DNA from 2 places in the Paenibacillus sp. 01T442 genome. Region 2 is predicted to be linked to the other one. Evidence: predicted binding sites of a transcription regulator. Region 2 holds the regulator's gene; the other holds the start of a gene.

Region 1 (4,206 bases), on a different contig from region 2:
TGTTGATAAATTCGAGAACACATTAGTTGTTCAGCTTTTGACTTTGGGAATGGACCTGTGCCGAGACCAGATTGTCGAAGCGCTTGTACAAGTTATGAAACCAGTAGGGATCTATGAGCGAAGTGACGTTTCCATTCGTGAACTGGAAGGTCTGAAGCAGACAAAGGGACTTCTGTATGGCGATTGTGCGAAGCATGTTGATATTTTGGAAAATGGCCTTCGCATTCGCGTTGATATTGAGGAAGGGCAGAAGACGGGGTACTTCTTCGACCAACGTGAGAATCGCGCGGCGATCGCTCCGTTGATGACTGGCTGGGGTCACCGCAGTGGCATCAATTTGACGGAAGTTGAAGAGAACGGCGTAACGCAAATGCTCCCGGTGAACGCTAATGGCAAAGTTGTTACATTTCCTCTGTGGGACGGCGCTTCTGTGCTGGAGTGTTTCTCTCATACGGGAAGCTTCACACTGAATGCTTGTCAATTTGGAGCGAAAAAAGTTACGTGCCTTGATATTTCCGAGCACGRGATTGAAAGCGCGCGAACTAACGTTGCTTTGAATGGCTTCGAGGATCGTGTCGAATTCGTCGTCGCGGATGCGTTTGAGTACTTGCGTACGCAGGTGAAGGGCTTGGATGAGCGCAAGCTTCGCTCTGTGGCTGGTGCTGCTGGACAAGCTAAGATAGACACCTCGAAGCCTGTTGGTACAGGTGGGCGTACTTGGGACGTGGTTATTCTAGATCCACCAGCCTTCGCCAAAACCAAAAGTGCGGTGGAAGGAGCTTGCCGCGGCTATAAGGACATCAACTTGCATGGAATGAAGCTTGTGAATGAAGGGGGCTATCTCGTCACAGCAAGCTGCTCGTATCACATGCATCCTGAGCTATTCCTTGAAACGATTCATGCAGCAGCAACGGATGCAGGTAAGCTACTACGCTTAATTGAGTTCCGTGGTGCAGGGATGGACCACCCGCGTATTCTTGGCGTGGATGAAGGACATTATTTGAAGTTTGCGATTTTTGAAGTGCGCAGCAAATAAAGGTGAAGTGAGCAAAGTCGGTTAATCTGGCTTTGCTTTTTTGTTGTGTATGCGGGGAATCATAGTCGATTTACCTCAAAAGTGTCCGATTTTTCTACTAGTATAGGTTCTGATTACTCCTCTGCACCTATTAGTCCAAAAATGCCGATTTAATCCCGCTGTCTGTTTCAAAAAATATATTTTAGTCCTAAAAAGCCTAACTAAATCACCACAAACAACTGTCACACAGCGATAAAAGGTAAATAATTCGGCAGAATCGGACTACTGGACTGTTATTACAAGTAAATCTTGTTTTAGTTCGGAGATATCGGACTAAGCAACTACCAGCGAAGCGCTATTGTGATCAGGAGTGAAGTAGTGCTAGTAGTGTATTTTATAAAGATCGAGTTACAATAGTTTCATAGACGATTCCTTTTCGTTTTTTGCGTTCCATGTTATACTAATAGAATATACGTTCGCATATCGATCGCCGATTAAACTCCTGAGATCCCCCTCCATCATCTACCACGCCGACTCATCACTAAAAATATGATAGAATAGAGAGATTGAATACGAGAATTGCTTACGAAGCAAGCTTTCCGACGGAAAGTGTTAGGAGGTCCTGAATGTCCATTCGATTCGTGATTGGTAGAGCCGGAAGCGGCAAGAGTGAACGCTGTCTAACGGAAATGAAACAGCAGCTGGCATCGGCACCCGAAGGTGATCCGTTGATTTTGCTTGTTCCTGAACAAGCTACATTTCAAGCTGAGCATGCACTGGTATCGGATCCAAGTATTCGAGGTATGATCCGCGCGCAAGTGTTAAGTTTTCACCGATTAGCATGGCGCGTTATGCAAGAAGAAGGCGGGACGGCGCGGCTGCCTATAGATGATACAGGAAAGAAACTGTTGTTAACGAGCATTTTACATAAATACAAGGATAAACTCCGGCTCTTTGGTCATTCTGCTGAGCAAATGGGCTTTGTAGATCGACTGAATCAGCTTTTTACGGAAATGAAACGCTATTGTGTGACGGKAGAACAGCTGGAAGCGCATGAAAATAAACGAGTAACGAACCTTGGTGAACACGGCTTACTAAGGGACAAAATGCATGATATCCAACTCGTGTATCGCCAATTTGAGTCAGAACTTGCGAGGCAGTATTTGGACGGCGAAGATTACTTGACGCTGCTCGCAGAGCAAGTCCCGAACTCGGTTTATTTGCGTTCAGCGTCAGTTTGGATTGATGGATTTCATGGCTTTACACCTCAAGAATTCAAGGTGCTTGGTGCGCTATTTGCTGCTTGTAAGCAAGTAACGATTACGTTATGTCTGGATCGCGAGCTGCAGGCGGGGGATACCCCTGATGAATTGGATTTATTTCATCCCACAGCTACGACGATGGTACGTTTGCAAGATATGATATGGCAGCTTGGACTTGATGCGGCTGAAGTTCTACATCTCGATCAAGAGCGTTCTCCACGATATGAGGATAGTCCAGCACTTGCCTATTTGGAGCAGAATTTTGATCGTCGAATAGGAGGTGGAGCACCGAAATATAAGCCTTCTCCAGGAGAGAAGATTGGCGACCAGCTCGTTATTAGGGAAGCTGTGCATCGTCGTGCAGAGGTTGAAGGTGCAGTTCGTGACATGCTTCAGTTAGTTCGGGAGCATGGTATGCGCTGGCGTGAAATGGCCATCATGGTGCGGAATATGGAAGGGTATCAAGATCTGTTAAACATGGTGCTTACCGATTATGAGATCCCTCACTTTTTCGATCAGAAGCGCTCAGTGCTGCATCATCCACTCGTGGAATTCATTCGCTCTGCGCTCGAGGTTATACAGCATAATTGGCATTATGATGCCGTTTTCCGTTGTATCAAAACGGACTTACTGCTGCCTCTTGATGCGACAACGCAAAGGACTGAGCTAGATAAATTAGAGAATTATGTACTTGCATTCGGGATTCAAGGTTATAGATGGACGGATGGCAAGCCATGGACGTATAAGTTTCGTGCCAATTTGGAGCAAGCAGAAGATGGGGTAAATGAACAAACAGCGGAGCTTCAAGCTTTAAATACGAGCAAATCGTGGGTTGTTGGTCCATTGCTTGCATTATCCAATCGCCTGTCACAAGCGCGTTCGGTCAAAGCTCAGGTCGAAGCTGTTTATGAGCTATTGGTAACCGTTCAAGCGCCAGAGAAATTAGAAGCATGGACACAGCAAGCAACACGTGATGGTAAGCCAGAAATGGCTCGCGAGCACGGTCAAATGTGGAACAGTGTCATGGATATGCTGGATCAATTGGTGGAAACCATGGGCGATGATGAACTTTCCTTAGAGCTGTTTAACGGCCTGATTGAAACAGGAATGGAGAGCATGAAGCTGGGGTTAGTTCCGCCATCGATGGATCAATTGTTGATCGGAAGTATGGATCGAACTCGCTCAAGCGGGATTCGGTATGCGTATATTTTAGGTGTAAATGACGGGGTTATTCCTGCTCAGATGGCTGAAAAAGGTGTGCTCACAGAAGCAGAACGCAGTGTTCTAATGGACTCCGGATTACCAATGGCAGATGGAAGCCGTCGAAAGCTGTTGGATGAGCAATTTATCGTCTATACATCGTTGACTGTACCAGGCAAGCGGCTTTGGATGAGTTATCCGTTAGCAGATGAAGAGGGGAAATCGTTGTTGCCTTCGGAGTTGATCAGACAGATGCGACAGCTTTTTCCAGGAACGGAAGAACCTCTACTTCTGGCAGAACCTTCAGCGGAAGCCCCCGAAAGTGAGCAAGCTGCCTATCTGTCGCATCCGACACAGGCGATCTCCTATTTGGCTGTTCGTATGAAGCATTGGATGCTGGGTGGCCGAATATCTGAGCTATGGTGGGATGCGTACAATTGGTACGCGGAACAACCCGTTTGGCAGACGAAACTACAATCGCTGGTAATGGCGTTGCAATATACAAACAAAGAGAAGGGGCTTACCACCTCTACGAGCAAAATGTTATATGGTCAGCACTTACGTGCTAGCGTTTCGCGAATGGAGAAGTATGTAGCCTGTCCGTTCTCGCACTTCATATCACATGGCTTAAGGCTTCAAGAACGTCGCGTCTATCGCTTAGATGCGCCGGATATAGGTCAATTGTTCCACGCAGCATTGAATCAGTTCGTTCAGAAGCTGCAGCAGGAC
Region 2 (4,206 bases):
CTGATMGGCTTTTTAACGCGAAGGAGACTAATTGAACTATGGACAATTTCAATCGAAATTTAGAAAAGTATGCAGAGTTAGTGATTCGAATCGGGGTTAACTTGAATAAAGGCCAAGATTTGTTGGTTGAAGCTCCCATAGAAACATTGGATTTAACAAGATTAATCGTTCAGAAAGCGTATGAGGCTGGAGCGAATTTTGTCCATGTGCATTGGCAGGATGATGTCGTTACGCGAAATAAATTTGATTATGCATCAGAAGATTCAATGGACTACTACCCGGAGTGGTATACGACGATGCTTGAACGTTTTGTTGAAAACGGAGGGGCCTTATTGAACATTAAGGTACCGAATCCGAATCTGTACGATGGCATTGATGCCAGCCTGATTTCAAGAGCTTCCAAAGCCGCATCAACGGCAAGAGCCAAGTATCAGCACTATGTACGAACAGGTGAGTTTAGCTGGTGTTTAATTAAAGCACCAACTGAAGCTTGGGCTTCGATTGTGTATGCGGATTTGCCAGAGGAGCAGCGTATTCCTGCGATGTGGGATGCTATTTTCCAAATTAACCGTGTATATGAAGAGAACCCCGTAGCAGCTTGGCAGTCCCATTTGGATACGCTGAAGGCGACACATAGCTTATTGAATGAAAGAAGCTATAAAGCTCTACGTTATCGAGCAACGGGTACGGATTTGCGTGTTGAACTGCCAGAAGGACACATTTGGCTAGGTGGGGATAATGAGAACGCTCGCGGTATCCGTTATGTAGCGAATATGCCAACGGAGGAAGTGTTCACCATCCCAAACCGAACAGGTGTTAGTGGTACGGTAGCGAGTACAATGCCTTTGAATATTAATGGTGCTTTAGTGGACCGGTTTACCTTTACGTTCGAAGCGGGCAAGGTTGTGGACTTCCAAGCGGAGGTTGGTTATGACCATTTGGCACGATTACTTGATATGGATGAAGGCGCGAGGTATTTAGGTGAGGTTGCACTCGTGCCGTTTGATTCCCCGATTTCCAATTTAAATCGTATTTTCTACAACACAGGCATCGACGAGAATGCTTCCTGTCACTTAGCGCTGGGTAGTTGCTATCCGATTAATTTAAAGGATGGCACTAAGTTATCGAATGAAGAGTTGAAGGCTCGCGGAGGGAATAGCTCCTTGATTCATGTGGATTTTATGATTGGTTCTGCTGAGCTTGAAATCGATGGAGAACTTGCAGATGGGACGATCGAACCGATCTTCCGTGCGGGGAACTGGGTATTGACGTTTTAAATGCAAAAAGCAAGGCTCTCAAGTGTTAATCCACTTTGGGAGCCTTGCTTTTTTGTGGTGTCTGCCGTTCTTACATATCTCGGAATAAACCAATGACACGACCAAGGATCGTTACATTTTTCAATAAAATTGGTTGTAAAGCGGAGTTCTCCGGTTGAAGGCGAATATGATCCTTCTCCTTGTAGAAACGCTTAACTGTAGCTTCATCATCTTCTGTCATTGCGACAACGATATCACCGTTATTCGCTGTTTGTTGCTGTTTAACGATGACATAGTCGCCATTATGAATACCAGCTTCAATCATACTGTCACCCATAATGCTAAGCATGAACACGTTGTTATCACCAACCATGCTTGAAGGAAGAGGGAAATAATCTTCGATATTCTCAGTGGCAGTAATAGGAACACCAGCCGTTACTTTACCAACAAGGGGAACACGAGCGACGGAGACGGCGAATTGGGATTCAGCACCATCAAGCCCTAGAATTTCAATAGCACGCGGTTTGGTTGGATCTCGACGAATCATGCCTTTTTTCTCAAGACGTTCCAAATGGCCATGCACAGTAGAACTAGAGGCTAGTCCAACTGCTTCGCCGATTTCTCGAACGGAAGGAGGGTAGCCTTTATCTTTCACTTCGTTCTTAATGAATTCCATTATTGCTTGTTGACGCTGCGAAATTTTACTCATAAGATATCACTCCAATACTGGGAATCATTACCCAAAGTATAACATAGAACCCGAGTTCGTACAAACATAAGTTCGAAAAACGGTTGACTCAAACATGTGTTCGTGTTATTCTAATATCAGAACAAATGTTTGGGGGATGAATTTTATGTATATGGCTTATTCACAATCTAACGGAACAACAACACTTCGGGGTACTGCTCATGCATCCAAAGGGATGACGATTAAACGCGGTTATGCGAAGCTACTTCTTCGTTTCATACTGATAGCAGTAATTCTTGGAACAGTGTTGTCGTTCGGTGCGATCGTACAAGCCTATGCAGGTGATGGTACTGTTACCGTGTCTACACCAATCACTTCCGCGCAACCATTAGCGAAAGATACTCAAAACGAGAAAGTTGTTATTCAAAGTGGTGATACGCTATGGGGAATTGCAGAAACTCACAAAAAGAAGGGTGAGAACACGCGTTCCTACGTCGAAAAATTGAAAGCATTTAATCACTTAACGAACAGTTCACTGCAAGAGGGGCAAGTTCTATTACTACCTTAATGAAATAATTCTTAGTTCACTATATAGATGTTTGTTTAAGACATAGTCGTCTGTTGCTATGTCTCTTTGCTTTGTATCCTTGACAATCCTATTCGGTGATGGCAAAGTAATACTCATATTGAAATTTTGACTGGGAGGATTACAATGAGTGACAGCATGGATAAGACGATTGAGCGAATCAATGAACTAGCTCGAAAGGCGAAGACAGTTGGCCTAACGGATGCAGAGATTGATGAGCGAAATGAGCTAAGGAAAATCTATATTAATGCCTTCAGGGGGAACCTAAAGGTTCAACTAGATTCCATTAAGTTTACTGACGAAGAGAAATAAGCCTACACACATAGATACTACATTCAAAGGGGAAATGAATGATGACGTTGAAAGCTGTGCTATTTGATTTGGATGATACYCTGTTATGGGACGATCGTAGTGTGGAGGAAGCTTTTGCTGCAACATGCGCAGAAGCAGCGAAGCAAGTCAATGGGTTGAACCCAGAGGAATTAGAAGCATCTGTTCGAAAGGAAGCAAGGAGTTTATATGAATCATTCGAGACGTTCCCATTTACCAAAATGATTGGGATTAACCCGTTTGAAGGACTGTGGGCCAATTTCACGCAAGGTGAGGACGAAAACTTCCGTAAATTACAGAAGCTAGCACCTGGCTATCGCACAGAATCATGGACTAGAGGACTTGCAGGACTAGGGATCGAAGATCGTGAGTTAGGGTTCAAGCTAGGTGAATTGTTTGCAGCCGAACGCCGCAGTCGTCCCTATGTATATGAAGAAACATTCCGCGTACTAGACGAGTTGAAAGGCAAATACAAGCTTCTTCTTTTAACGAATGGCTCGCCGGATTTACAGAAAGAGAAATTAGCAGGGGTTCCTGAGATTGCTTCTTACTTTGATCACATCGTGATTTCTGGAGAATTTGGACAAGGGAAGCCAGCAGCGGCTATCTTCAATTATGCATTGGGTCTGCTTGAGATTAGTGTGGATGAAGGTATTATGATCGGGGACAAACTGACGACAGATATTTTGGGGTCAGGAAGCATTGGTATGCGTAACATTTGGATTAATCATCATGGGCTTCAAAGTGGCGATGAGATCGTACCTGCTTATGAAGTGACGCGTCTTCAAGAAATTTTACCAATCATCAATAACGGTTAATTTCGAATAAAGAATAAAGCCCAACAGCTACTTTGGACACAATGGTCTAAAGTGCTATTGGGCTTATTGTGTTAACTTAACAATTAAGCTTTAATAAAGTCAGGATCATCAATGTTGTAAGCTACCCAGCCATCTTTTTCGATGAAAAGGCGAACAGCAACGATTTCACGATTATCCATCAAGGTGAAGAAATGATTCGTGTTCTCAGGAACAGAGATCACATCACCTGGCTCAAGTTCAACATCGAAATAGCCAAGTTCTTCGGATTTGATGATGAAAATTCCTTTTCCAGAAACGATAGCTCGGATTTCATCTTCGGTGTGCGTGTGCACTTGTTCGAATTTTTTCAGAAGCTCTTCAATATTCGGGGTAACATCAGATAAGGAGATGACATCCCAAATTTCATAGCCGCGTCTAGCAGCTAGATCCTTAATCTCAGCTTCATAAGTGGAAATGATCTCTGCTTTTTCATCATCGCTAAGAATGAATTTCTCGCGAAGTGCTACTGGAAGCTTGTTCGCATCCCAA

The links. The regulator LexA, encoded in region 2, represses DNA repair genes until DNA is damaged. The targets are predictions, from matches to a motif close to CGAACATATGTTCG.
Region 1: a site for LexA is predicted at 1,481-1,494, ahead of addB (helicase-exonuclease AddAB subunit AddB). Genes of this name have one in related genera too.

What each region holds. Positions count from the first base shown of each region.
Region 1 covers NZ_JBFTPF010000059.1:8,943-13,148, reverse strand. Annotated here, with positions in the region: gene AC1DLM_RS27705 (class I SAM-dependent rRNA methyltransferase) at 1-1,036, shown strand, start outside; gene addB (helicase-exonuclease AddAB subunit AddB) at 1,642-4,206, shown strand, end outside.
Region 2 covers NZ_JBFTPF010000026.1:18,887-23,092, reverse strand. Annotated here, with positions in the region: gene AC1DLM_RS19575 (aminopeptidase) at 39-1,277, shown strand; gene lexA (transcriptional repressor LexA) at 1,348-1,965, opposite strand; gene AC1DLM_RS19565 (LysM peptidoglycan-binding domain-containing protein) at 2,111-2,512, shown strand; gene AC1DLM_RS19560 (DUF896 domain-containing protein) at 2,657-2,842, shown strand; gene AC1DLM_RS19555 (HAD family hydrolase) at 2,884-3,678, shown strand; gene AC1DLM_RS19550 (1,2-dihydroxy-3-keto-5-methylthiopentene dioxygenase) at 3,762-4,206, opposite strand, start outside.